DNA from 3 places in the Clostridium sediminicola genome. Region 3 is predicted to be linked to each of the others. Evidence: riboswitches for the same ligand, from Rfam matches in the RefSeq annotation. Region 3 holds a riboswitch; each other region holds the start of a gene.
The links. A riboswitch is a leader RNA that binds a small molecule or an ion and turns the genes downstream of it on or off. The one in region 3 is predicted to bind lysine.
Positions count from the first base shown of each region.

Region 1 (10,135 bases), on a different contig from region 3:
ATTGTATCTCTGCTTTCTTCATATATCTTTTTAGCATTTTTTTTATCTAAAATAATTCTAATAAAAAGAGTCATACATAATAAAGTAATTATTAAAACTAACTTATTAAATATATTTAAGTAAGCCAGTATGAAAACAATATTTATTACATAAAAATTTCCTACCACTAAATACATTACAAATCTTTTAAATATGTTTTCATCTTTTGCAATAGGCTTTATCATAAAGGACGTAACTAGTATTATTAAAATAAAATAAGCTATAAAAACATTAACTAAGTCAATTATACTTTGAATATGCAATAGGACACCTCTTTCCTAATGACTAAAAAAACGTACCATTTCAAACATTTCATGATCTAAATGCACATCAGATTTTTTCAATTTTTCCAATAGTAATAAAAATTTATTTCTATTCTCTGTGGTGTAATAATATCTTAATCCAGCTTTGTAACTTGCTAATTCATCTTCATTGTTAACAAGTGCTTTTTCAACCCAAACTTCAGCTTTTTTCTCATCACGCACTTGAAGCAAAATACAAACTAATTTATTATATAATTCTCCCGAAACTTCAGATGGTAAGTGTTTTTCCATTGTTAATACCAATTTTTCAAATAAACTACAATAAATCCTTTGCTCTGCTGATGATAATATATTTTGTGATAAAAAGTTATCTAGAAAATCTATATATTTATTGCATAGTTCACTATTTTCCATATCCTTATAGTAGTTATCTCTTAATTCTTTTTCATTTATCTTGAATTCATTAATAATATCAGAAATTGCTGATGCTGCATAATGGGATACTTCACTATCTCTGTGTTCTAAAGCTTTCAATAATGCTTTTTCAGAGCCACTACTATCTTCCCTTACTACATCAAGAAGTAATTTTCTTACACTATTTTTATCAGAAACTATTAAAGCATCTTCAAGCGCAACTTTGTTTAATGCACTTTCCATATTCGCTTTTGATATTACTTTTATTTTTTCCTTACTAAAACTTAATTCTTTTAAGTTAATTTTACTTTTTTTTCTTTTAAAGTATATTTCATATACAATCCATGAAAAGAATAAATATAAAGGCCCTACTAATGGACATATGATGATAAAAAGACTCATCATGATTCCACCAGGTAAATCTTTTATCATCCATTTAAAAAACAAATATACAAGTGCAATAATAAAATTAATCAACAAAATATAAATAATTATATCAATTTTATCTATTGGGTAATTGTCCAACATCGCTACCACCAATTCCTAAAATTTTCTTTAATCTATCAATAACAAATGAAGCCTCTTCTTGATTTGCATTAGTCAAAAGAATATATGTTTCATTATCACTATTTAAACCTATATAATCCGTATCCCTAACTTGTTGTTTCAACAAAGAGTAAAATGCTTCTTCGGATAAATGCTCATTAGCTTTTACCTTTACTAATGTGAAATCAACTAAATTCTCTTTTTTACCATACATATATAAATTAAGTATTTTTCTAAATGATTCAGTATCCATAACATCGCCGAATTTCCTGTTATAAGATTTATTTATATTTTCCATATACTCATATGCTTTACCCATTGTTCGCTCAACAAGTTTACATAGCACACCAAAAATGTTTAATTCATAAAGGTTATTATTTTCAAAAGGTATTGACCAAATCATAATAATTGTCTGTAATTGTCCATCCTTATAAGTTCCTCCAGCCATCATAGGGTAATCAGGATTCATATCATTGTTTACGTATATTTCTCTCCTCTTTAGTTTTGCATACATATCCATATGTGAAGTTATTTTTACTGACTTTTTCATTTTCTTTGCTTTCTCAGAAGATGCCGCCATTAATCTACAAAATTCAGTATTTTTGTCACATGTGTAGATAGTTACATCACGACTATTCATTATTTCGCCTATAACTCCAACAGATTTAAATACAACACCTTCTGGCTCTATCGCATCTAATTGTGATACAATATTGTATATCTTAGCAAAACTATCTTTATAATTTATAAGCCTTTTTTCGTATAAACTCTTAACTTCAACATTACTATTATTTATATCTTTAATATTTTCAAGTTCTAATAGTAAATCTTCTATTTCGTCATTTAAATCTTCATCTTTCCTCTTGTATTTATCCTTTAAATATCCTACTAAAATACCTATAGTGAATATTTCAAGAATCCAAAGAATGATATTATCTCCATCAAAACCAAAATATTGACTATTCCATGACAATACAATATATATTTTCCCTATAATACTAAGTAAAACAGAAAATATAGCTTGTACATATCCATAGATTATGGCAATAATTATCACATATAATAAATAAACATCAATTATCTCATGAAAGCTTAACCCTTTAGTAAGAATAATAAATAATTGCAGTATTAAAAAAAAGAGTGCGTTTTCAATTAATGGGAAAATTTTACTCCTTGTTCTATCACTAAATTTAAACAAATTGTTTGCCAAAGATAGTTTTCCTTTATTTTTTTTATTTTCGTCCGTTACATCAGTCCATTTCTTTTCTATAACTCTAAATACATTTTTTATTCCATTTTTTATATCATAATTTTCAACTTTCCCTAGTTTTTTAGTGTTTTCTGATTGGTACTTATGGTTATATTTATTATTTGAAAACTGCATTATATCAATTTCAATTTTTCCACCTGTTATTTCTTCTAATATCTCCACCAACTGCTTTTCTGTAAAAGTGGAAGTATCTTGAGCTGTTATGTGGTATATTGTATTTTCCATTGAATCTTTGTCTATAATTCTATTTATATATTCCACAACACTATCAACATAAATTAAGTTATGTTGAATATTATAAACTCTAACAGTTCCGCCCTTTATAACATCTTTACATATGCTTGTACATATATTATCTTCTAAAACTTCATCTTTAAATTTTCCATATACTTCACTAACTCGAGCAATACTTACAGCGAAATTGAATTCTTTATGATAAGTCATGCAGATTTTTTCACCCATTAAAATTGCTTTATCACGATTATTTACAGCAATTGGCTCCGTATCTTCTGTAATTATATTTTCTGAATTGCCAGAGAATATAGAGCATGAAGAAATATATATAAATTGTTCTAGATTTAAGTCTTTACAATAAACCATAACATTAGTTATACCTGCTATATACTTTGAAGCTTGTTTAGATTCATTTTTCCAATCAAACCCCTTATCTAATGCACCAGCAAATATCACAGTATCAGGCTCAACACTCATCAATATATATGAGATACTATCATTGTCATAGGCAAAATTGTACTCTTGAAAAACCTCTACCGGTTTTGCCCTACCCTTTCTAACATTACCAGTTACAACAAAAATCTGATGATCTTCTTTTTTCAATCTTGAAATTAAATTTAAAGTAAATACATTATAATCTCCGAAAATTAGTATTTTAATGAGAATCAACCTCCTCACTATTTAACTTCAATTTTTCTTTTAACTTTTCATTTTCAGTATTTAACAAAGCAACCTGCATAAATAATTCTCTGATTTGATTACTTTGAATGGATATAACAACGGTGTTTTTTAAAACAATAAATAATAATCCTATATATCCAATCAAGAAAATAATAGAAGGAGGATACCATATTCCTAACGAGTCTGCTATAACTGTAATTATTGAAGGAAAAAAACCTAGTATTATTGCTGCAACGCCAATAATTAACCATAATACTGACTGAGATTCAGTCATATTTTTATTTACCATTAATTTTAAAACAAAAATAATTAATATGATTCCTGTTAGTACAGCACCGATATTAACCAAAATACTCATAAGTATCATCTCATTTCTAATTTTTACATCATATTCCAGTATAATTTTACAAATTACTTAATTACATTGTATCATAAATTTTAGTTCATTTAAAATATGGATTATAGATACGAAGTATTGAATCATTTACATAAAATCTAATAAATGTAATAAAAACTAGAGTTTTATGAAGAAAGTGCAATTTTTATTGACATGTTCATAAAAGTGTTATAATATATGTATATCAATTTAATATGACCTCACTTTTCAGGTGAGGTAGAGGCGCGATATTTAACAGTCCCTAGTGGAGCTTGAGGAGCATTGATACTAAGGAGAAGGAAATGTCGCCGAAGCAAATAATACTCTCAATGTTATTTGCTGGGTCTGTAGTTAAGAACTGCAGGACTGTCTTAATAAACTACCCGTTTTATTAAGGTGTGCTATCTCCATTAGGGAAAGATGAGGACTAAAAAGCAAATTTAGTATTTTGCGACCTGAGTTCATCTCAGGTCGTTTTTTATTTTACAAAACTTAAACAAAATATCAAGGGGGAAAAAATTATGAAAAAAAAGCTATCACTATTAGCAATGGGGTTATCAGTATTTATGTTATTAACAGCATGTGGATCAAAAGGAAATACAACAGATACAAAAGCATCTGAGGAAACACAAAAAGAAACTTTAAAGGTAGGTCTTGAAGCTGGATATGCACCATTTAACTGGACTCAAATGGATGATTCAAATGGTGCTGTTAAAATTGATGAAAGTTCAGAATTTGCAGGCGGATATGATGTAGAAATAGCTAAAAAAATAGCTGACAGTCTTGGAAAAGAGTTAGTTATAGTTAAAACAGAATGGGATGGACTTGTACCAGCATTACTTTCTGAAAAAATAGATGTAATTGTTGCAGGTATGTCACCAACTGCTGAGCGTAAAGAAACAATAGATTTCTCAGACAATTATTACAAATCAGATTTAGTTATGGTTGTTAAAAATGGTGGAGCATATGATGCTGCTACTTCTATTCAAGATTTTAAAGGAGCTAAAATAACAGCTCAATTAAATACATTTCACTATACTGTAATTGATCAAATTGAAGGTGTTGTTAAAGAACAAGCTATGGACAACTTCCCTGCAATGAGAGTTGCTCTTGAAGCTGGCATGATTGATGGATATGTGTCTGAGCGTCCAGAAGGCGTTAGTGCTGCAGCTGCAAATGAAAACTTTAAAATGGTAGAATTCACTGATAAATTCGAAACATCTGATGATGATACAGCAGTAGCTGTAGGTGTTGTAAAAGATAGTGAATTAACTGAAAAAATAAATGAAGCTTTAGCTGGTATATCTGAAGAAGATAGAACAAGCATCATGGATAATGCTATAAAAAATCAACCAGCATCTAACTAAAGATCATTTTAACCCAGCTGCATTTTTAGACAAACCACTTCAACTAATAATTTATACATGTACCATAACTCCCAATTACTAGAGATTTTGGAACATGTATAAATTGAGTTTACGTAAGGTTTATCTATTATGTAGCGGGTTTTATTATATTTTCAAGGAGGAATAAAATGACTATTGATTGGATAGTAAAAATTGTTTCAGAAAACTGGCCAATGTTTCTTCGTGGAGCTGGTGTAACACTTTTAATTTCTATGACTGGTACTATTTTAGGTTCTATCATAGGTTTATTAGTAGGGGTTATACGTACTATCCCAATGCCTGAACGAGGACTAAAAAAAATCATTCTTAAATTTATTAATATTTTACTTTCTATTTATATAGAAGTTTTCCGTGGAACACCTATGATTGTACAAGCGATGGTAATTTATTATGGATCTGCCATAGCCTTTGGAATAAATATGAATAAGCTGTATGCCGCAATTTTCATTGTTACTATTAACACAGGTGCTTATATGTCAGAAATCGTCCGTGGAGGTATTGTTTCTATAGATAAAGGACAATTTGAAGCAGCTCATGCTATAGGTATGAATCATATTCAAACTATGTTAAACGTTGTTCTACCACAAGTAATTCGAAATATTCTACCTGCTACCGGAAATGAATTTGTAATTAATATAAAAGATACTTCTGTATTAAATGTAATTGCAGTATCGGAATTATATTTCCAAACAAAATCAATTGCTGGAAACAATTTTAGATTTTTCGAATCATTCTTTGTTGCATGTGTACTTTATTTTATAATGACCTTTACAGTAACAAGAATTTTACGTTATTTCGAAAGAAAATTAGATGGTCCGGAAGATTACATTATGTATGCTAATCAAATGCAAGTAGAAACACCAGAGGATATGTTGCATAGAACAAAAGGTAATGATGAAAATAAATATTAGCCGAAGGAGGAGAAAATATGGAAAAAGTGATTGATATTCAACATTTAAGTAAATCCTTTGGAACTCATGAAGTATTAAAGGATATTGATTTTTCAGTAAATAAGGGAGAAGTGGTTTGTATCATTGGTTCTTCTGGCTCTGGTAAATCAACCCTTCTTCGTTGTGTTAATCTTTTGGAAAAGCCAAATGGTGGTCAAATCATCTATCATGGTGAAAATATTTTAGATGATAACCATAATATATATGAATATCGTACAAAGCTAGGTATGGTATTTCAACAATTTAACTTATTTAATAATCACAATGTTTTAAATAATTGCATAGTAGGACAAATAAAAGTTTTGAAACGTTCTAAAGAAGAAGCGGAAAAAGTAGCAATGAAATATTTAAGAGTCGTTGGAATGGAGCAATTTGTTAATGCAAAACCAAAACAATTATCTGGTGGTCAAAAACAACGTGTAGCTATTGCTAGAGCACTTTCTATGGAGCCGGATGTTATGTTGTTTGATGAGCCAACATCAGCTCTTGACCCTGAAATGGTAGGAGAAGTTCTTAAAGTTATGAAGGAACTTGCAGAATTAGGACTTACTATGTTAATAGTAACTCATGAAATGGAATTTGCTAAAGAAGTTGCTGATCGTGTAGTATTTATGGATAAAGGGGTTATCGCTGAAGAAGGCGATGCCAACACAATCTTTAACAATCCAACTCAAGAACGTACTAAAGAATTCTTAAAACGTACTTTAGATCAAGTTTAAAAAGAAGGACTTTATTTAAAAGTTCTTCTTTTTTCTATACCTAAACAGGGATTGGAAACAATAGACAATTCTCTATTACAAACTATCACTCTACTTCATAATGGTATAAAAGCCCAGAAGGTCTAGCTATAATGTCTTTAACTGCTAAAAGGAGGTACAATATTAAATGGACAAAAAAAAATTATCTGGATATATTTATGTGTTCACTTCTTATTTAATATGGGGTATATTGCCGATTTATTGGAAACAATTGTCGATTTTAAGCTCTGTAGAATTATTGGCTATAAGAATTATTATGGCAACTGTTTCATTCATAGCCATTGTTTACATTACTAAAAATATTCATTTTATCGATTATTTAAAGAATAAGAAGACACGCCTTCAGTTATTGTTATCATCATTTTTTATAGCAATTAATTGGGGAGTGTTTATTTATGCAGTAAATTCAGGGTACGTTGTACAAGCTAGTCTTGGTTATTATATTAATCCTCTAGTCAGTGTGTTTTTAGGGATTTTTATACTGAAAGAAAAATTATCAAAAATTCAATACTTTGCTATATTTTTAGCTCTCATTGGTGTTTTATATATGGCCATCAGTCATGGACAATTTCCATGGATATCACTATTATTGGCTTTTAGTTTTGCTTTATATGGTCTATTGAAAAAGTTATATCAATTAGATTCATTAAATAGCTTACTAGCTGAGATAATATTTTTACTACCCTTTATGATATTTGCCTTAGCTTTTGGCGATGAAAGAGGACAATGGGTATTATCCTCCAGTTTGTATGAGTGGATTTTTATTCTATTGGCCGGTGTTGTTACCATTGTTCCATTATATCTTTTTTCTGAAGGAGCAAAAAGGATTCCCTTATCAGCTGTTGGTTTCTTACAATATATTGAACCAACACTTATGCTCACCATTGGTGTACTTTTATATGGCGAAGCGTTTACTTTACAACATGGGATAAGCTTTGGATTCATATGGTTGGGACTAATTATATATTCTGTCAGCAACTTTACCCAATACTTGTCCATAGAATCTACTAAAACAGTAAAAAAATCATTGTAAACTTAAAATGCTCCCATTCCAAAGCATATAACGGCACCAATTAATACAAATATCTGTTCAAACGGGTTATTTATTAAATATTTTAAATACTCTAAAGTTATTTCTATAATATTATTAATTGTAAAGTCTAACTTTGCTGTCAACATAATATGCTCAATAAAGGCGATAAAAATCAGTATACTAGAACTTAATTAAGATTTTGCAATTACTCCACGAAGTATGAATAGAATACTATATAGGTAAAAAATATTAATTTATACTTTAAGGAGAATTTTAAATGAGTAAAAGAAAGATTCTAAAAACAACTCCCATTGTTACTTTAGATAAATTTCCCAAACTAGGAGTGGAAACTGTAGACAATCCCCGAGTACAAAGAGCAATAGATAGCATATCCAAAGGAACATTATTTTTACCACCTACCACTCTATATTTTGATGGAAGTGTAACCCTGAAAGAAAATGTTTTTGTGATGGGAAGTGGAATAGGTAGGACAATTATTGATTTAGGATTAAATAAATCTGTAATTCCATTTACTACCCCTAAACCTGCACTAAAAGTACTTACACAAACTAATAACTTACTTATTGGTGATACCAAAAATATCATTAATAATGATTTGCATGAAGGTGACCACATTACTTACCGCTCTACAAACAGATTTACTGAAGAATGGGATAATGGGGTTTCTATTCGTGATTACTATACAAAAGGTGAAATAATGAAAATCGTAGAAACAGCACCTACACAATTAACATTTTCAGAAGCCTGCCACTTAGATTTTCCGCATATTAATAGCAAAGGTACCGAAGCCTTTACACCAACAAAAAACATTGGTATCAGTGATTTAACTATTGGCAGAAATAAAGATTCAAAATCATATGGAGTCTCTGTATTGATACAATATTGTGATAGAGCTTATGTTAAAAACATTGAATCTATAAATACAAATGATTCTGGTATAAAAATTTCTAAAAGCAGAAATGTTCTAGTAGAAAATTGTTATATAGCTGGAGGATCTAAAAAATTAGGATTAAACTATGGTGTAGTTATTATCGATGGCAGTAAACATGTGAATCTTTACAACATTCACACTACTAATTGCAGGCACGGCATTGCTGGTGGTGGTACAGGTTATGCAAATCCTATGGACCTAATAGCGGATAGATTATTTATAGACCATTCTCAATCGCACTCCCTTGACACACATGGTAATTGCATGAATTTCACATTTTTAAATGCTAAAATTGATAAAGGATTATCATTGTCAGGTATAGGTCACATAGCAAAAAATATTCTATCAAAAAGCGGTCACTTTGGTCCTTATGAAGGCGGTACAGATCATTCATATGAAAACATCACTTATTTTAATTGTACAGGGACCTTTACTAATAAGATTGTAAAAAGAATTCAAATTAAAAATTTTGTGGTTAATAATTTTAATTTCACTATAAAAACCCGAAATTCTTTTGAATAGAATTTCGGGGTTTTCCTATTATGTATGAGCAAATGTATTGCATCTATGACAGCACACCTTGCTTATTTACCAAAAATCCTTTTAATTTGAATAAATGTACCGTGAAGGCAAGGGGCAACATATCTATCTTTAACTTTAACATCTTCAACCGCTTTTATATATTCATTAACAATGGATTTAGTGTTTTTTACTTCAGTTAATTTAAAGTATCTATATTGCTTTTTTTGGAGTGAATGAATATTTTGCTTAAAATAAGAACTTTTCTTCATCCAAGTAAATTGTTTTGCTATATTCTTTTGATTAAATCCAGTGGCATAAGCCCCAGGTTCTATTATAGATACATCTATTTCAGTAGATTTTAACTCCTTTAGTTCTTGCTTTAAAGATGTAGCAATTGCTTCAATAGCAAATTTTGTAGCTGTATAAGGTGATAAAAAGGGTATAGTCACTCTTCCACCTAATGATGATACAAAAACAATACGACCAGAGCCTTTTTTTATCATATCCTTAAGAACTCTTTTTGTTAATTCAATACTTGAAAATACATTAGTTTCAAAGGTTTGTCTATATCTATCAACATCTATTTCACTTACAGAACCCGAGTCTCCAATGGCTGCATTATTTATCAATACATCTATAGATAAATCATCAACTAAAGATCTATCATTAGCAGATAAAATATCCAACTTAA
Region 1 is NZ_BAABMF010000003.1:150,734-160,868, forward strand. It holds gene ACQ3F0_RS07450 (hypothetical protein) at 1-302, opposite strand, end outside; gene ACQ3F0_RS07455 (hypothetical protein) at 318-1,244, opposite strand; gene ACQ3F0_RS07460 (NAD-dependent epimerase/dehydratase family protein) at 1,219-3,435, opposite strand; gene ACQ3F0_RS07465 (DUF2304 domain-containing protein) at 3,422-3,805, opposite strand; lysine riboswitch at 4,054-4,235, shown strand; gene ACQ3F0_RS07470 (transporter substrate-binding domain-containing protein) at 4,345-5,190, shown strand; gene ACQ3F0_RS07475 (amino acid ABC transporter permease) at 5,358-6,140, shown strand; gene ACQ3F0_RS07480 (amino acid ABC transporter ATP-binding protein) at 6,158-6,898, shown strand; gene rarD (EamA family transporter RarD) at 7,065-7,970, shown strand; gene ACQ3F0_RS07490 (hypothetical protein) at 7,973-8,116, opposite strand; gene ACQ3F0_RS07495 (hypothetical protein) at 8,248-9,444, shown strand; gene ACQ3F0_RS07500 (SDR family NAD(P)-dependent oxidoreductase) at 9,507-10,135, opposite strand, start outside.
Region 1: linked by a shared signal. The riboswitch ahead of ACQ3F0_RS07470 (transporter substrate-binding domain-containing protein) and the one ahead of ACQ3F0_RS22045 (aspartate-semialdehyde dehydrogenase) in region 3 are both predicted to bind lysine.

Region 2 (10,135 bases), on a different contig from region 3:
TTACGTAGAGTTAAAAGCAGATGATGATGCAGTTTATGATGAAGTTATAAATATAGATTTAAGTGAATTAGAGCCTTTAATTGCATGTCCGCATAGTCCAGACAACGTTGTTAAAGTTGCTGAGCTTCAAGATGTTAAAGTTGATCAAGTAACTATTGGAAGTTGTACGAATTCTTCATATGCAGATATGATGAAAGTTGCTGAAATTTTGGATGGAAAGACAGTTAATGAAAAAGTATCTTTAGTTATTGGACCGGGATCAAAACAAGTATTAAATATGTTGGCAGAAAATGGTGCACTAGCAAAAATGATAGCAGCAGGTGCTAGAATTATTGAAAGTGGCTGTGGACCATGTATTGGTATGGGTCAATCACCAGCTAATGAAGCGATTTCTTTAAGAACTATAAATCGAAACTTTAAAGGAAGATGCGGAACTGTTTCTGCAGGAGTTTACTTGGTAAGTCCAGAGGTAGCTGTCGTATCTGCTTTAACAGGATATATCACTGATCCAAGAAAATTTGGAGAAGCTCCAAAAGTAGAAATGCCTGAACAGTTTTTAATAAATGATAATTTAGTAGTAACACCAGCAGAGAGTTCAAATGAAGTGGAAGTTGTTAGAGGACCAAATATAAAACCTTTCCCACTAGGAAAAGAATTAGATAACAAAGTAGAAGGTAAGGCATTAATTAAAGTAGAAGACAATATAACTACGGATCACATAATGCCATCAAATGCACAATTGCTTCCTTATAGATCAAATATTCCACACCTCTCTAATTACTGTTTGGCGCCATGTAATGAAGAGTTTCCTAAGAGAGCAAAAGAAAATGGCGGTGGATTTATAGTTGCAGGAGATAACTACGGTCAAGGATCTAGTAGAGAGCATGCAGCATTAGTTCCATTATATCTTGGAATAAGAGCTGTGTTTGCAAAATCATTTGCAAGAATTCATAAAGCTAATCTGTTAAATAATGGAATTATTCCTTTGGTGTTTGATAATGCTGAAGATTATGATAGTATAGATGAATTTGATGAACTAGTTATAAATGATGCTTTATCAAGTGTTGAAACTGGAAAGTTTGTTGTGGAAAATATAACCAAAGGTAATAAGTATCATTTGACACTAAATGCGTCTGACAGACAAAAGGAAATGATTTTGAATGGTGGATTAATTAATTCTTTAAAAACAAAGTAGAAAAGAATAAGGGGGCATAATATGAGTTATACAATTACATTAATACCAGGTGACGGAATAGGACCAGAGGTTATGGAGGCAACGAAAGCTGTAATAGAAGCTTCTGGAATTGAAATAAAATGGGATGTAGTAGAAGCGGGAGCAAAAGTGGTTGATGAATATGGGACTCCATTACCACAATATGTTATTGATAGTATAAAGAAAAATAAAATTGCTATTAAGGGACCAGTAACTACACCAGTAGGAAAAGGTTTCAGAAGTGTTAATGTAGGTTTAAGACAATCTCTTAAACTTTATGCCAATGTAAGACCAGTTAAAACTTATAAAGGGGTACCTTGCAGATATGAAGATGTAGATCTAATTATTGTAAGGGAAAATACTGAAGGTTTATATGCTGGTATAGAACATATGGTAGGAGACGAAGCTGCTGAAACTATTAAAGTTATAACTAAAAAAGGTTCTGATAGAATTTGTAAATATGCTTTTGAATTAGCAAAAGCTCAAAAAAGAAAAACAGTTACTACTGTTCATAAAGCAAATATTATGAAACTAACAGATGGTTTGTTTTTAAAATGTGCTAGAGATATTGCTGAAAACTACTCTGATATAGAATCAAATGATATGATTGTAGATGCAATGAGTATGAGATTGGTTCAAGATCCTACAAAATATGATGTTCTAGTAATGCCAAATTTATATGGAGATATAGTCTCAGATATGGCTTCAGGTCTTGTTGGAGGACTTGGTATAGTTCCTGGTGCAAATATAGGAGAAGATATTGCAGTGTTTGAAGCAGTTCATGGTTCAGCACCTGATATAGCAGGTCAGAATATTGCAAATCCTACAGCGGCAATTTTATCTGGGGTTATGATGCTAAAACACTTAGGGGAATTTGAAGCTGCTGAAAAAATTGATAATGCGGTTTCAAAAGTCTTAGCAGAAGGCAAAGTTGTTACATCAGACCTTGGTGGTACAGCAAAAACAATGGAATACGCAAATGAGGTAATTAAGAATATGTAAAAGCTTCCCGAATGGGGAGCTTTTTATTTTTAATGCATAATTCACTTTAATCAATGCACAATTCACAATGCACAATTGAGGATACCTTTCGCAAGCGAAAGCTTTTAATTAATAAAAAGGTAAAATGATTTATTTTACGTTGGTAAAAGTACATTAAATAAAATGTTTCTTAGTGAAATAATTATACAATATTTGCTTAGTTTATAAATGTAGTTAATTATTAAAAAACAACAAATAATAGAGGTTCAACTTTGGGTAAACTCAATAAACAAGCCGTTTAAACCTTGGTATGAATAATGTGGTGCCAGGGTGGGAGTGATGAAATTGTGTATAAATATAAAAAAATATTGCATAAATATAAAGTTTGTTATATAATAAGTGCAAGGAAAATAAAAAGTTTAAATACAGGGGGAAAATTAACATGAAAAAATTAATTACAATTTTATTAACTCTTGCAATGGGGACAAGCATTTTAGTGGGATGTGGAAGTAACAATAAAAATAATGCTAATGAAAGTGATAAAGCATCAGGAAGTGCTCAAGAAGGTGATATTTCTCTTTCTAGAGTTCAAGATTTAGGAAAGATTACAGTGGGTCTTGATGATTCATATCCACCAATGGAGTATAGAGATGATGATAATAAACTTGTTGGGTTTGATATAGATTTAGCTGAAGCTATAGGTGATAAGATGGGGGTTGAAGTTGAGTATGTGACAACTGAGTTTAGCGGGATTTTACTAGCACTTCAATCTTCAAAATTTGATATGATATTATCTGCATTAAGTATCACTGATGAAAGAAAAGAAAGTATTGGATTTACAGATGCATATGTACAAGGTGGTCCAATATTAGTAACTTTAAAGGATTCTGGTATTGAGAAAGCAGAAGATCTTGATGGTAAGGTTCTTGGATGTCAAATGGGTTCTACTGGACAAAATGCAGCTGAAGAAAGTTTGAGTTTTACAAAAGAATTGAAAAAGTATAGTAAAATTACAGAAGCTATTATGGACTTAAAAAATGAGAGAGTAGATGCAGTAATTATGGATGCTCAAGTAGGGGGATATTATTTAGCAAAAGATACTGATAGTGATGTATTTAAAGTTCTTGATGAAATGGTAAATGAAGAACCAATGGGCATTGGATTAAGACAAGAAGATAAAGAATTAACAGAATCTATTAATAAGGCCATTGCAGAGTTGAAAGAGGACGGAACATTATCAAATTTATCTCAAAAATGGTTTGGTTACGATGCTTATAAGTAAAAAAATTAACTTTTGAAATAAATATATCTACCCTTGTATGTATTATATAAGGGTAGATGTTCTGATATATAGATAAATTAAGCAAGTCATAAATTAACTGGAGGAAAATATTATGGATTTAGAATTTCTAATAAAAATACTTCCAATATTATTAAAGGGAAGTATAATGACAGTTCAATTAACAGTTTTATCTGTTTTTATAGGTAGTGTTATAGGAATAATTTTTGCACTAATGAAGATATCAAATAATGTATTTATATCTAAAATTGCTACTTTTTATACATGGATTTTTAGAGGAACACCTTTGTTATTACAACTATTTGTATTTTATTATGGATTGCCAGTTGTAGGAATAAAGTTAGAACCTTTTTCAGCAGCTTTACTAGGCTTAAGTTTAAATTCTGGAGCTTATATGGCCGAAATTATAAGGGGTGGAATAATATCTATCAACAAAGGTCAATTTGAAGCGTGTAAAGCAATGGGATTTACTTATTTTCAAACAATGAAAAGAGTCATCTTACCTCAAACATTCAAAAATATTATACCAGCAGTAGGAAATGAATTTATTACTATACTTAAAGATACATCATTAGTTCAAGCAATTGCTATGGAAGAATTAATGAGAAGTGCTCAACTAAGAGTATCTGCAACAGGGAGACCATGGGAACCATACTTAGTTGCTGGGTGCTTATATTTATTCATGACAACTATTTTTACAGTAATTTTCTCTGGAATTGAGAAGAAATTATCGGTATACTAGAGATAAACCTACGCAAACTTAATCTATACATGTCCAAAATCTCAGACATTAATGAGTTATGGACATGTATAGATTAGTAGTTGGAGTGGTTTATCTATAACGTTGAGCTTTAGCACTTTAAAGGGGGAAATAAAATGGAAGATTTTATAATGATAGAGACAAAAGGGTTATCTAAGAATTTTGGAAGTTTAGAAGTTTTTAAAGATTTAAATGTAAAGGTACATAAAGGCGAGGTTCTTGTAATTATTGGGCCTTCTGGTTCAGGTAAAAGTACATTTTTAAGATGTTTAAACCATTTAGAAGTACCAACTAATGGAGAAGTTTATGTAGAAGGTGAAAAGCTAGATGTTAAAAATAAAGTAAAAATGAGAGAGACAATTGAAAAAATGGGTATGGTTTTTCAAAATTTCAATCTATTCCCTCATATGACGGTAATGGGGAATGTTATAGAAGCACCTATAACTGTAAAGAAAGAAGATAAAGAGAAAGTTATTAGTAGAGCTGAAAAAATAATTGAAAAAGTTGGTCTTAAGGATAAAATGGAAGCTTATCCATCAAAACTATCAGGTGGACAAAAACAAAGAGTTGCAATAGCTCGTGCTCTTAATATGGAACCAGATATTATGTTGTTTGATGAACCTACTTCAGCACTTGATCCAGAACTTGTAGGAGAGGTTTTAAATGTAATGAAAGACCTAGCAAAAGAAGGAATGACTATGGTGGTAGTAACTCATGAAATGGGATTTGCAAAGGAAGTTGCGGATAGAGTAATATTTATGGATGGGGGTAAAATTGTAGAAGAGGCACATCCTGATATAATATTCAATAATCCTAAAGAGGAAAGAACTAAGGAATTTTTAAATAAAATACTGTAGGAACAAATACATATACGTTCATATACAATAAAAAACTCTAGATGTAAAAGTCTAGAGTTTTTTATTTGAAAAATATTTATGTATATTTATAAATTTTTATTGCATAATTATAAATTATGTAATATAATATGTATAAGAAATCAAACAAATAAAAAAATAAAATTATTTATATATAATATTTCGGGAGGGAAAATAATTATGAAAGAAAAAGTGGTTTTAGCATATTCAGGAGGACTAGATACTTCTATAATTATTCAATGGTTAAAGGAGAATTATGATTTGGATGTAATTGCTTGTTGTATAAATGTAGGACAAGATGATGATTACGAAGCTGTAAAAGAAAAAGCTATAAAATCTGGAGCGGAAAAGATTTACGTAGAAGATTTAACAAAAGAGTTTATAGAGGATTATGTATTCCAAGGTTTAAAAGCAAATGCTAAATATGAAGGTAAATATTTACTGGGAACTTCTTTTGCAAGACCTTTAATGGCTAAAAAATTAGTAGAGATTGCACATAAAGAAGGAGCAAAATATATTTGTCACGGATGTACTGGTAAAGGAAACGATCAAGTTAGATTTGAAGTTGGAATTGCTTCTATTGACCCTACAATAAAGATAATAGCTCCTTGGAGAATATGGGATATAAATTCAAGAGAAGATGCTATTGACTATGCAACTTCTAAAGGAATAGAGATAACTGTAACTAAAGAAAAAATTTACTCAAGAGATAAGAATTTATGGCACTTAAGTCATGAAGGTGGAGATATTGAAGGGTTACAAAATGATCATAAGAGAGACATGTATCAAATGGTTACACCACCAGAATTAGCAAAAGATGAGCCAACATTTGTAGAAATAAACTTTGAAAAAGGTATTCCTACAAAAATAAATGGTGAAGAAATGTCACCAGTTGAAATAGTTAAAGTTTTAAATAAAATTGGTGGAGAAAATGGTGTTGGAGTAGTTGATATGGTTGAAAACCGTCTTGTGGGTATGAAATCTAGAGGGGTTTATGAGACTCCAGGTGGTACAGTACTATATGCTGCTCATCAAGAATTGGAAGAAATCACAATTGATAAAGATACATTACACTATAAATTTATGATAGCTCAAAAATATGGAGAGCTTGTATATAATGGACTATGGTTCTCAACTTTAAAGGATTCATTAGATGCATTTGTGAGTAAAACTCAAGAAACTGTAACAGGTTGGGTTAAATTGAGATTATATAAAGGGAATATTATGGTAGCTGGAAAATCATCTCCATATGCATTATACGATGAAGGTATATCATCATTTGGAGCTTCTGACTATGACCATAAAGATGCCGAAGGATTTATTAATCTATTCTCATTGCCTAGCAAAATAAGAGCTTTGAAATTTGATAAATAAGTTAAATATGCTACAATGATATTAATAATTAGTTTATTGTGCTAGCTCAAATTTTTGACTAGCACAATGTTTTTTTTAATAATAATTAAATGAAAATGGAAAGGATGAGATAGATGAAACTTTGGGGCGGTAGATTTAAAGATGAAGAAAGTAAGTTAATGGAAGATTTCAATAGCTCTTTAAGCTTTGATAAGAAACTTTATTTTCAAGATATAACAGGAAGCATGGCTCACGTAAAAATGTTATCAATTCAAGGAATCATATCTGAGAGTGATAAAGAAAAGATATTAGAAGGGCTTAATTCAATCTTGGATGATATAAATAATGAAAAACTATTAATTGAAGGGGACTATGAAGATATACATAGTTTTGTTGAAACTAATTTAATTAAAAAAATTGGTGATGTAGGTAAGAAACTTCATACAGCTAGGAGTAGAAATGACCAAGTAGCTGTAGATATGAAGATGTATTCAAGAGAAAAAGCAAAAGAAATAATTGAAAATGTAGCCCTACTTATGGATACAATGAAAACTGTTGGTGAGAACAATCATGTAATGATGCCGGGTTATACTCATTTACAGAGAGCTCAGGTTGTTACTTTTACGCAGCATATTATGGCTTATTATAATATGTTAAAAAGAGATAAAAAAAGACTTGAGAATGCAGTGGATATTTTAAATGAAAGTCCTTTGGGATGCTGTGCTTTGGCAGGAACTACATATAATACAAAAAGAGAGTTAACTGCTAAAGAACTTAAATTTGATAAACCTGTTGATAATTTTATGGATGGTGTAAGTGATAGAGACTATTTATTAGAGTTGATGTCAGATTTCTCTATAATAATGATGCATTTGAGTAGGTTAAGTGAAGAATTGATATTATGGAGTAGTAAGGAATTTGATTTTGTAGAAATAAGTGATGCATATTCTACAGGTAGTAGTATAATGCCTCAAAAAAGAAATCCTGATGCTGCTGAATTGATTAGAGGAAAAACAGGTAGAGTATATGGTGACTTAATGAGTCTTTTAACTACAATGAAGGGTATACCACTAGCTTATAATAAAGATATGCAAGAAGATAAAGAACCTTTCTTTGATGCTTCTGATACAGTTCTTAAATGTATAAAGATTATGAATGAAATGATTAAAACAATTAAAGTTAAAGAAGATAATATGTATGCAGGTGTAAAGAAAGGATTTTTAAATGCTACTGAAGCTGCAGATTATCTTGTGAATAATGGGATGCCTTTCAGAGATGCTCATGGGGTAATAGGATCTATAGTATTGTATTGTGAAGAAAATAAAATTGCTATAGAAGATATGAAATTAGAAAAATTAAAAGAGTTTAGTGATTTATTTGCAGAGGATATTTATTCATTTGTTGATTATAAAAACACTTTATCAAGGGGAATAAAAAAGGAAATGTAATTTTCTATGTCCTTGCTATAACTCTGATAAAATTTAATAAAATATTGATTTTCAATTGACATGCTATGTTTTTTGTTATAGAATCAGTTTGGTATTAAAAATTGAATAAATATTTAGGTAGAGGTGCAGTAGTTATAAGTACCAAAGTGGAGGTAAGCACAGTGAAGCTTTGGAAAAGGAATTATTGCCGAAATATATAACTAATGCTTTGATGTTATGTATTGGGCTTGTATACAATATATACAAGACTGTCACGAGTCGTGGAGAGCTATCATTCATTGATTATAAATTTGTTTTTGTATTTAAATGTTTTGAGAATCTCTCAAAACATTTTTTTTGTTTTCTCTACTAAATTTATTCCTTTTTAAACTATTAACATAAATTAAGGGGGAAATATTATGAAAAAACGTAGTATATTTATTACTACATTAGTTTTAATGCTTGTTATGGTTTGCACAACGGCATTTGGGGTTGAACAAGCAGTTAAAGAAGCTAACGCTGCAAAATTTGGACTTTGGACTTTGTTACCACCATTAATTGCTATTGTACTAGCGTTTATTACTAAGAATGTTGTATTATCACTTTTTATCGGAGTATTTACTGGAGGAATTTTACTTAATATAAATGGGTTAAATATTTTTTCAGCAATGTTTTATGGTTTTTTAAGAGTTGTAGAGGAGATACTAGCATCACTAGCGGATTCATGGAATGCAGGAATTATTCTTCAATGTCTTGCAATTGGTGGTCTTATAGCATTAATAACAAAAATGGGTGGAGTAAGAGCTATAGCAGAAGCATTAGCTAAAAAAGCAAAAAGTCAAACAAGCACTCAATTGATTACATGGTTCCTTGGTTTATGTGTTTTCTTTGATGACTACGCAAATGCTTTAATAGTTGGTCCTATTATGAGACCAATAACAGATAAAATGCGAATATCAAGAGAAAAATTATCTTTTATTGTAGACTCTACTGCAGCACCTATTGCAGGTATTGCATTAATATCTACTTGGGTAGGATTTGAGTTAGGTGTAATTAAAGATGGATACGATTCTATTGTAGGGTATGCTGGAGCAGTAGTTAAACCTTATAATATATTTATAGAAACAATTCCATTTAGATTTTATAATATATTAGTTTTAGTATTTATAGTATGTACTGCAATATTTCTAAGAGAATTTGGACCTATGTTAAAAGCTGAAAGAAGAGCAAGAAAAACAGGTAAAGTATTAAGAGATGGTGCAAAGCCAATGGTTTCAGATGAATCAACAGAGATGGAACCTGTTGATGGTACTAAACTAAAAGTATCAAATGCATTAGTACCAGTTTTAGTTCTTGTAATTGGATCATTTTTAGGATTTTATTACAATGGGTATGTAGCTATTTCAGGTGGCGAAGATACTGCTCTTATTGAATTATTAAAGAATAGCCCTGCATCAATGTTGGCAATTCGTGAATGCTTTGGAGCATCTGATGCTGCTATAGTATTATTCCAAGCTGCGTTATTAGCAGGTATAGTTGCAATGATTATGGGTGTGGTTCAGAAGATATTTACTATCAGTGAAGCAATTGATACATGGGTAGTAGGTTTGAAATCAATGCTTATTACAGCGGTTATTTTACTATTAGCATGGTCATTAAGCGGAATAATCAAAGAATTAGGAACAGCTATATTTATAGTTGATAAGGTGTTAGCAGTGAATTTTCCTGCATTCTTATTACCATCATTAATATTTGTATTAGGTTCTATTATTTCTTTTGCAACTGGAACTTCTTATGGAACAATGGGTATTTTGATGCCATTAACTATTCCTTTGGCATATGCTTTAGACCCAACACATTCATATATGGTTGTTGCAATTAGTGCTGTACTAACAGGTGCAATTTTTGGAGATCACTGTTCTCCAATTTCAGATAGTACAATCTTATCATCTATGGGATCTGCTGCAGACCATATAGATCATGTTAAGACGCAAGTTTTCTATTCATTAACAGTTGCAGCTGTAACAATATTATGTGGTTATATTCCAGCAGGACTTGGAGTTTCAATTTGGATTCTTTTACCTGTAAATATTTTAATCATAGCTTCTATCGTTAGATTTGTTGGAAAACCTGTAGAAGCATAATAATATGATAGAGATTTTAATCAAGAGTACTGAATAATTTCAGTGCTCTTTTTGTTATTCAAACCTAAACTCTAAACTCTTA
Region 2 is NZ_BAABMF010000003.1:324,760-334,894, reverse strand. It holds gene ACQ3F0_RS08310 (aconitate hydratase) at 1-1,195, shown strand, start outside; gene ACQ3F0_RS08305 (isocitrate/isopropylmalate dehydrogenase family protein) at 1,217-2,215, shown strand; gene ACQ3F0_RS08300 (amino acid ABC transporter substrate-binding protein) at 2,637-3,476, shown strand; gene ACQ3F0_RS08295 (amino acid ABC transporter permease) at 3,589-4,236, shown strand; gene ACQ3F0_RS08290 (amino acid ABC transporter ATP-binding protein) at 4,371-5,111, shown strand; gene ACQ3F0_RS08285 (argininosuccinate synthase) at 5,310-6,503, shown strand; gene argH (argininosuccinate lyase) at 6,617-7,930, shown strand; lysine riboswitch at 8,041-8,209, shown strand; gene ACQ3F0_RS08275 (Na+/H+ antiporter NhaC family protein) at 8,329-10,053, shown strand.
Region 2: linked by a shared signal. The riboswitch ahead of ACQ3F0_RS08275 (Na+/H+ antiporter NhaC family protein) and the one ahead of ACQ3F0_RS22045 (aspartate-semialdehyde dehydrogenase) in region 3 are both predicted to bind lysine.

Region 3 (10,135 bases):
ACTCAATTTTTGTAGTAAATAACTATAGTAATAATTTGAAAATAATAGAAAATTTTGATGAATGTAATGTTGAAAATCATTATATAGGAATACATTGTAATGATTTAGTGATTTATGACGAAAAAGTATATGTTGCATGTGGTGAATCAAATAGTGTAGTTGTTTTTGACATGTTAACAAAGAAAATAATAGAGGAAATACCATGTGAAAATCAACCTCATAGCATAGAGATAAATGATAATAAAAAACTAATGGTTGTTTCAAATTTTAATAGCAATAGTATTACTTTAATTGATTTGGAGGATAGTAGAAGAATTTATAACATAAGAGTAGGGGAGTATCCAACAAAAGCTTGTTTTACACATTTAGGAGATAAAATAATTGTTTGTGAGAGTAATATAGGAAATCATGAGAATGGAAGCATAAGAGTACTTTCGTTGAAGGAGTTAAAAAATGAAATTAATATAAAAGTAGGTAAAATACCAGTAGATGTATTTTTGACGGATAAATTTAGTTTTGTATCGAATTTTGGTGATGGGTCAATCGATATTATTGATCTAGGAAAATATATTAAAAAGAGAAGTATTTATGTTGGCGGAATGCCTAGAGGAATTATAGTTGATAAAGGTAAATTATTTATCGGAGATAATTATAATAACATATTAATTAAGTTAGATATTAATGGCAAAATAATAAAAAGTATTCCTATTGGTAAAGAACCAACAGGAATAGCGTATTTTACTCATCAATTAATACTTTGAAAATTCTGGTGTAAATTTCTGATGAATTATTTTTCCACTTAGCGCATAATTCATTGGCTTGTTTTATTGAAGCTACATTTACTTTTAAATCTAATAAAATAGAATTGTTTTCTGATGCTTTTAAATTAACAATATAGTTGTTATCTTCGATAGTATAATCTGCTGAAATTGTAATTTCATTTTTTATGTTTTCTAAATTTTTCTGAAGGAAATTATCAATAAGTTCAATTTTTGATGGAGATATTCTGTTTTTAAATAATTTGAGTACACTCTCTCCATTTTTAGTTATAACTAATCTTTGTTTGCCATCAAAATCTATATAGTTTAAAAATTTTGCAGAACATAACTCAGTAATATATTGCTGAAGAGTAAAATAATTTATTAAATTATTTTTTAAAATTATTTCAGTAACCTGGTTATTTGAAATAGGAAGATTAATTTTGTTGAGTATGTATATTAAGAGTAATTTATTTTCTGCTAGTTCAGTAGTATTACTAAACATTTTCCCAACTCCTTACTAATGTAAATCTATTTCGTCGTTTATTTTACTAAAGATTAATTTATATCATTTATGAAATAAATAATATAAAATATTATAACATAAAAAGCACCGAAATTATTCGGTGCTTTTAAAAAAAATTATGGTCTTTTACCATTTAGCATTTCTTTTTCAGCCAATTTTACTAATCGTTTTGTCATAGTTCCCCCAACTTTTCCGCAGTTTTGAGAAGTGACTTCTCCCCAATAATCTTCAGAACCTTGGTGTACACCTAAGTTTAATTCTTCTGCTATTTCATATTTCATGTTATCTAACAATTTGTGAGTTTCTGGAACAATTTGTGTTCTTCCGCTTCCGCTTTGTCCTAAAGCCATTAATTTTCCTCCTTTATTTATAGAGAATTGATAAAAAGGGCAATCTCTATAATGCTTGTATTTATAGTTTATGAAGGGGAAAAGTATTTATACTAATAGTTTAAAGGCAAATTAGGAAGTAATTAGCTTGTATTAATAAAAAGTAATTGAATAAAATTATATTTTTGTAATAAATTCATTTTGAGTTTTATATAAATTATTAAGAAATGAATAATAGGAGGAAAAATGAAAGGATTGAAATATTTAAAAAACAAGAAAATTTTAATTTATATTTTTGTTGTCATAGCTATTCTATCAATTTCTATATCATTGAATTATAGAACAAAAGGTGTATTTTTTAATACGAATAAAAAATTACCTATATATTATGTGGATAGAGAGGATAAAAAAATAGCTATTTCTTTTGATGCAAGTTGGGGGGCTAATAATACTATAAAAATATTAGATATATTAGATGAATACAATGTTAAAGCGACATTCTTCTTAGTTGGCAGATGGGTGGACGAGTTCCCAGATGAAACTAAAGAAATACATAATAGAGGGCATGAGATTGGAAACCATACAGATACTCATCCTGACATGACTAATATATCTAAGAGTAATATGGTAAAGGAGATTAATCTTACAGATTCTAAAATAAAAAATTTAATAGGAGAAGGAACAACATTATTTAGATGCCCAGGTGGGGCTTATAACAATAGTGTAATTGAAGGTGTAGAAAGTACAAATCACTTCTGTATCCAGTGGGATGTAGATAGCATTGACTGGAAAGAGCAGGGGGCAAATTTGGAATATAATAGAGTTATGAAGAAGACCAAGCCGGGATCTATAATACTTTTTCATAATGCTGCAAAATTTACTCCTGAAAATTTACCTAAAATTTTAAAACAATTAAAAGAGCAAGGATATGAATTTGTTACAATTTCAGAGTTGATTTATAAAGAGAATTATTATATTGATTATTCAGGAAAACAAATAAAGAACGATTAATTTTTAAAATAAATCTTGAATATCTTTAAAATAAGTATTATAATATATTTATGTAAATTAATGGAAGAGTGCTCACGATTTTATATAATGTTTAAATAATTGATATAATTATAAAATTAATATAAATTGTAATATTTATTTTCTTTCATGAATAAATTAACTTTGTAAGATAAAATAAAAAAAAACTAAGGGAGAGAAGGGGTTACATGAATAATTTAATGCAGAATAATAAGATTTATCTTGAAGGTGTTTGTATAAGTGAATTAGAATTTAGTCACAAGATGTTTGGTGAAGGTTTTTATTCTTTTAAGATGAGAGTTCCAAGATTAAGTGACTCAATAGATATTTTACCAATCACTGTATCTGAGAGATTGCTTGCTGATGTAGATATTAGGAAAGGTCAACAGTTTATAGTTGAAGGGCAATTAAGATCTTATAACAAATATATATCAGGAGCAAATAGATTGATATTAACAGTTTTTACAAGAGATATTCAACCATTGGTTGAAAAAAGTAAAAATCCAAATCAGATATTCTTGAATGGATATGTTTGTAAAAAACCAGTTTACAGGACAACACCTTTTGGAAGAGAAATTGCAGATATTTTATTGGCGGTAAATAGATCTTATAATAAATCAGATTATATACCAACAATATCTTGGGGAAGAAATTCAAGGTTCTGTAAAACACTAAAGGTTGGCGACAATATAAAAATATGGGGTAGGCTTCAAAGTAGAGAGTATCAGAAAAAAGTCGATGAAGATGATGTAATTACGAAGATAGCATATGAAGTTTCGATTTCAAAATTAGAAAGAGCAGATGACAATGAATACGAGGAAGAAATGAATTTCGGTAGAGATTATCATGAGGATAATGATGAATCCAATGAATATGACGATTATTGCATGAATGAAAATGAAAAGATTGCAAAATAAAATAACGTAAAGGTTAAAACCTTTACGTTATTTTTATTATTTTCTCAAATCATCTAGAAGTTGAGTTTTATCTTTTGTTTTATCATCAACTTGTTTGATTATTTTAGCTGGAGTTCCTGCAACAACAACATTTTCTGGAACATCTTCAACAACTACTGAACCAGCAGCTACTACAGAGTTAGCACCAACTTTAACACCTTCTAATATAACTGCATTTGCACCTATAAGAACATTGTCACCTACTTCGCATGGTGAAGCACTTGGTGGTTCTAATACACCAGCAACTACAGCGCCTGCGCCTAAGTGAACATGCTTTCCTAATTTAGCTCTAGCACCTAGTACAGCATTCATATCAACCATTGTTGATTCACCAATTTCACAACCTATGTTTATAACTGCTCCCATCATGATAACGGCTTTACTCCCAATAGAGACTCTATCTCTAATAATTGCGCCTGGTTCAATTCTAGCATCTATGTGTTTTATATCTAACATAGGGATAGCAGAATTTCTCCTGTCATTTTCAAGTTTAAATTTGTTAATCTTACCTTTATTGTTCTCTAAGAATTTTTCTACTTCATCATTTTCCCCAAATAAAACATAAAAACTCTTTTCTCCAAAAACATCTATGTTTCCAAAGTCACAATTTGACAAGTCCCCGTCTACATAAACTTTAACAGGCGTAGTTTTTTCAACTTCCTTTATGAAACGAGCTATTTCATAAGGATTAGTAAAATCATAGTTCATTATAAAGTCCTCCTTTTAACCTATTCATTCCCTATTATAATAAATATTATGATTATTATACAGACATATTATGTAAAATAACGGATATATTCTAAGAAAAGAACAATTTTTTTTATTAAATATGGATAAATAATGTTAACTACTAATTTAATCTAGACATTCTATATTAGATTAGTGTAAAATTTATGAAAAGATTAAATTTAGACAAACAGCTTTAACTATGAATCTGTTTAAGTCTAAAACTCACAAATGTTTGAGAGTTTAGACATGTTTAGATTAAGTTTATGTAATGTTTGTCTTTAGAATGGGGCGAAATACAAATGCGAGATTTTTCATCAGAAAATGTAAAAAACATTGAAATTTCAGGAATAAGAAGATTTTTCAATAAAGTAGCTAAAGTAGAAGGGGCTATATCTCTAACTTTAGGGCAACCAGACTTCAATGTGCCAAAGAAGATAAAAGATGCAATTATTGAGGCAATAAACGTAAATAAAACAACGTATACTTCAAATGCGGGTTTAGTAGAGTTGAGGGAGGAAATATCTAATTATTTGTTAAAAGATTTTGAAATAAATTATGGTTCAGAAGAGATATGTTTAACAGTTGGTGGGAGTGAGGGGCTTTTATCGACTTTTACGGCATTGATAAATAAAGGGGATAAAGTTCTCATACCTACACCAGCTTATCCTGCTTATGAAAGTTGTGTGAAATTATTAGGTGGTTCTATAATAAATTATAAGTTAAATTCTGATTTTACAGTTGATGTAGAAGAATTAAAAAGAGTAATCGAAAAAGAAGAACCTAAAGTTTTAGTTTTATCTTTCCCTACAAATCCTACAGGAGCAGTATTATCAAAGAAAGATAGAGATGATTTATACAGAGTTATTAAAGATAAAGATATAGTAGTTATAAGTGATGAAATATATAGTTCTATGTGTTATGAGGATGAATATTATTCTATAGCACAATTTGAAGATATTAAAAAAAGGATAGTATTAGTTAGTGGGTTTTCAAAAATGTTCTCAATGACAGGGTTGAGGTTAGGTTATGTTTGTGCTCATTCTGATATTATGAATCAAATAATTAAAGTCCATCAATACAATGTCTCTTGTGCACCATCTATAGTTCAGTATGGAGCTTTAGAAGGTCTTAAGAATGCATTAGGTGATGTAGAGGTTATGAAGAGTGAATTTAAAAAGAGAAGAGATTATGTTTATGATAGATTAATTAAAATGGATATTGAAGTTTGTAAACCAAACGGGGCCTTTTATATCTTTCCTTCAATAAAAAAATTCAACATGACTTCTGATGAATTTTGTGAGAAGCTATTAAGAGAAAAAAAATTAGCTATTGTGCCTGGAAGTGCTTTTGGTGACGGAGGAGAAGGTTATATAAGAATTTCTTATTGCTATTCTATGGAACAACTTGTCTTAGCACTTGATAAACTTCAAGAATTTTTGAGTACGATTAAGAATTAAGGTGTAACAAGGTGAAAGAAAAATGGATAGCAATTATAGGGAGTCCTAGAAAAGGTAAAAACACTGATTTGTTAGTGGATTACATTATAGAAGCTCTCAAAACAGTTAGTATTGATGTTGAGAAATTTATTTTAGATAGTAGAAACATTAATACATGTAGTGGGTGTGAGTATTGTATAGAAAATGGTATATGTGTTATTGACGATAGAGTCTCAATGATAATTGAAAAAATGAAAACTGCAAATGGATTTATATTTGCATCACCATCCTATAACTATAATATGACTGCCCAAATGAAAGCTTTGATTGATAGAACATTTTGTCTTAATGATTACAAGGGCGGATGGAGTAGTAGATTGCCCAGTGGAAAGAAAGCGATATTAGTGGGTGTTTGTAAAGGGAGAAATGAAGAATTTATGGGTAATACTATTAATGGGATGGCAATGTCAATTGAGGAATTAGGTGTAAATACTGTTGATGTTATCAAGTATTATAATACTAAACATAATCCAGTGATAGAAAATGGTGAAATAAGAGAAGAGATACTTCGTAAAATAGTATCAAATAAGAAGATAAAAAACAGCTAAGGGAAACCCCTTAGCTGTTAATAATATTGTCCATTGAATACATTCCAGGATCTTTACCTGCCATAAATTCACAAGCTTTTAACGCACCTACAGCAAATACTTCTCTGGAAGTGGCTTGGTGAGTTAATTCAATTACTTCGCTTTGGCCAGCAAATATTACACTATGTTCACCAACAATACTTCCGCCTCGGACTGCGTGAATACCAATTTCTTTATTGTGTCTTTTTGAGATACCGCTTCTACCATGTACATACATTGTTTCTTCAGGTATAGCTTCTTTAATTGTATCTGCTAAAAGAATAGCAGTTCCGCTTGGGGCATCTACCTTTTGATTATGATGTTTTTCAATAATTTCTATATCGTAGTTTTCAAAAAGCATAGCACTAATATTTTTTAATACATTGTTGATTACATTGATTCCTATAGACATATTCGCTGATCTAAACATAGGAATACTAGTACTCATTTTTTGTATAGCACTTAATTGTTCATCAGTATAACCAGTTGTGCATAAAACAAGTGGTAATGATTTTTCTTGTGAATATTTTAATAAAGATTCTAATATATCTGGTCTTGAAAAATCTAGAATAACATCTACATCTACAGTGCATTCAGATATATTTTCAAAAATAGGATAATCAAATCCATTAGTTTTATTTTTATCTATACCTGCTACTATAGAAAGATTATTAAATTGTTCTATAGCACTAGAAATAACTTTGCCCATTCGGCCAGAACAGCCTACCATGAGTATTCTAATCATATATTAAATCTCCTTTATACCAATATTGGCTTCCTTTAATTCATTAACTAAAACTTTTTTATTCTTTTCATCCATTTCACATAAAGGCAATCTAAGGTCGCCAACTTTCATCCCCATTAAGTTCATAGCTGTTTTTATAGGAATAGGATTTGTTTCTATGAATAACGAGCTTATTAATGGTATATAATTTAATTGAAGTTCAGTAGCTTCTTTATGTTTTCCTTCAAAGTATAAAGAACAGATATCATGGAAAGTTTTTGGAAGTATATTAGCAGCAACAGATATAACACCTAAACCACCTAATGATAACAAAGGAATAATTTGATCGTCATTTCCAGAGTATAAGTCAACACTATCACCACAAAGGGCCTTCATCTTCATGATTTGACCAATATTACCACTAGCTTCTTTTATAGCTATGATATTTTCAATTTTTGATAATTCTAACATGGTTTCAGGTTCAATATTTAAACCAGTTCTTGAAGGAACATTATAAACAATTGTTGGAATTGATACTGCAGTACAGATTTCTTTATAATGAGCTATTATTCCTTTTTGTGTTGTTTTATTATAATAAGGAGTAATTAATAATAAACCATCTACACCTATATTTTCAGCCCACATACTTAAACTTTTACTTGAAGCTGTATTATTAGATCCTGTTCCAGCAATTACTGGTAATCTCTTGTTAATAACATCAACTGTAAATTTTATAGTCTCTTTTTTTTCTTGTAAAGACATAGTTGAAGCTTCGCCGGTTGTTCCGCATATTACAATTGCATCAGTACCAGAGCTTATATGCCATTCTAGTAATTCCTCAAGCTTTTTAAAGTCAACATTTCCATTTTTAAAAGGAGTTACTATTGCTACACCACTACCTTTAAATAAACTCATAAAACCACCCTTTTTTTATTATTTGTTGTTTAGTAATTATTAATCAAACATTCTGCTATCTGGACAGTGTTTGAAGCAGCACCTTTTCTGATATTATCAGCTACTACCCACATATTGATACCATTTTCTACACTAAAATCTCTTCTAAGTCTTCCAACGTATACTTCATCATGGCCTTCAGATTCTAAAGGAGTAGGGTAAATAAGTTCATCTACATTATCTTTAAGTATTATTCCTTTAGAATTTTGGAAAAGGTCAAAAATATTTTTTATTTCAAAATTCTTTTTTAATTCAACATTAATACTCTCGCTATGCCCATAAAATACTGGGATTCTTACGGCAGTGGCTGTAATTTTTAAATTTTCATCATGAAGAATTTTCCTTGTCTCATTAACCATTTTCATTTCTTCTTTAGTATATCCATTATCTAAGAATACATCAATATGAGGGAGAGCATTACCAGCAATTGGTTGAGGGAATTTTTTAGGAGCTATCCCCTTTCTGCCATCTTCTAAGTCTTTATATCCCTCGACACCTGCACCAGAAACTGCTTGGTATGTTGAATATACGATTCTATTGATACCGTATTGATCATATAATGGTTTTAACGCAACTACAGCTTGAATTGTAGAACAGTTTGGATTGGCTATAATTCCTTTATGAAGTTTAATATCTTCAGGATTAACTTCAGGAACAACTAAAGGAACCTCAGGGTCCATTCGCCAAGCACTACTATTATCAATTGCTACTGCGCCATATTTTGCAAATATTGGTGCGTACTCCTTGCTAATTGATGCACCAGCAGAGAATAAAGCTATATCAATTTTTTTGCTTTTTATATTATCCTCTTTTAATTCTTCAACTATATAGTCATTGCCGTTAAATTTTAATACCTTTCCAGCTGATCTGGCAGATGCAAATAAATATAGATTTTTAATAGGGAAATTTCTTTCTTTCAATACCTCTAAGAATTTCATTCCAACCATTCCAGTAGCGCCTACTACTGCAACATTATAAGTCATAATTAAGCCCTCCTAATAGTTTTATATTCTACTTCTTTAAGACATGTACATAAATTAAAGAAATATTATTAAAATTTTTTAATATTTAATTTAATTGTTAATTTATTTGATTTTCTATACATTACTATTATAAGTTATTTATTTAATTAGTTAAATTAAATTTCAAAATAAATTTTATCACAATTAATGTATAAATATAAAAAAGTAAGAATAATTATTCGTACGAAACATATAATACTCTACTATAAAAAACTTTTAATTGTTATCTATTATTATAAATTAGTATAATAAAAAAAGACGAGGAAAGGAACACTTTTCCGCATCTTCTATAGATAACAAATTGTGTACCTTGTAGCACTCCACTTGATTCGTGACAGTCTTACAAATGTTATCTGTAAGCCCAGGGAATAAATTTGCACTTCACACCCTTCGGCTAATATCCCTTTCCTTATATATCTTCGTTCGCCAACTTAATATAAGTACTTTTGATAGTAGCACCTCTACCATGGTAAAATAGTAATGTTTATTTATATTTATTCAGTTTATTAAAGAATAGTTTAACATAAAAAAAAATGTTATGCAATGGTTAAATGTAAAAAAAATTTTCTTATGTTAATTGTTAATTATATTTACGATTGAAATAAATTACGAACTAGTTAACGGTTGACAGTTAAGGACACCTTTCACTTATGTGAAAGCTTTTAATTTAACTAAAAGATAAATTAATTACTTTTGTATCAGCAAAAGATCCTTATTCTATTCTGCCAAGCAGATAAAGGTTTAGTTAAAGATTTTCTGGAAGAAAATCATCCTTTACTGTCAACTGTAGACTGTCAACTGGCAACTATAAATTGCGAAGCGTTTTTGTTCACAAATTATAAAAATGGCGAGTCTGCTTGTATAAAATAAACAATTACGGGCAAAATAATAATTGAATTTTTACAAGGAGAGATAAATATGGCAAAAACACCTTTAAAGAAAATTATTAAAGCTAAGATAAGGTCAAATAAAGAATTGACACAATTAGAAAAATTGCGAGAAAAAGTTAAATATGAGATTGCGGAAGAATTGGGCCTAAAGGAAAA
Region 3 is NZ_BAABMF010000020.1:3,272-13,406, forward strand. It holds gene ACQ3F0_RS21995 (YncE family protein) at 1-761, shown strand, start outside; gene ACQ3F0_RS22000 (DUF4364 family protein) at 739-1,263, opposite strand; gene ACQ3F0_RS22005 (alpha/beta-type small acid-soluble spore protein) at 1,401-1,634, opposite strand; gene pdaB (polysaccharide deacetylase family sporulation protein PdaB) at 1,860-2,624, shown strand; gene ACQ3F0_RS22015 (single-stranded DNA-binding protein) at 2,831-3,559, shown strand; gene dapD (2,3,4,5-tetrahydropyridine-2,6-dicarboxylate N-acetyltransferase) at 3,596-4,306, opposite strand; gene ACQ3F0_RS22025 (pyridoxal phosphate-dependent aminotransferase) at 4,627-5,784, shown strand; gene ACQ3F0_RS22030 (flavodoxin family protein) at 5,796-6,371, shown strand; gene dapB (4-hydroxy-tetrahydrodipicolinate reductase) at 6,382-7,134, opposite strand; gene dapA (4-hydroxy-tetrahydrodipicolinate synthase) at 7,138-8,028, opposite strand; gene ACQ3F0_RS22045 (aspartate-semialdehyde dehydrogenase) at 8,058-9,050, opposite strand; lysine riboswitch at 9,395-9,561, opposite strand; gene ACQ3F0_RS22050 (alpha/beta-type small acid-soluble spore protein) at 10,008-10,135, shown strand, end outside.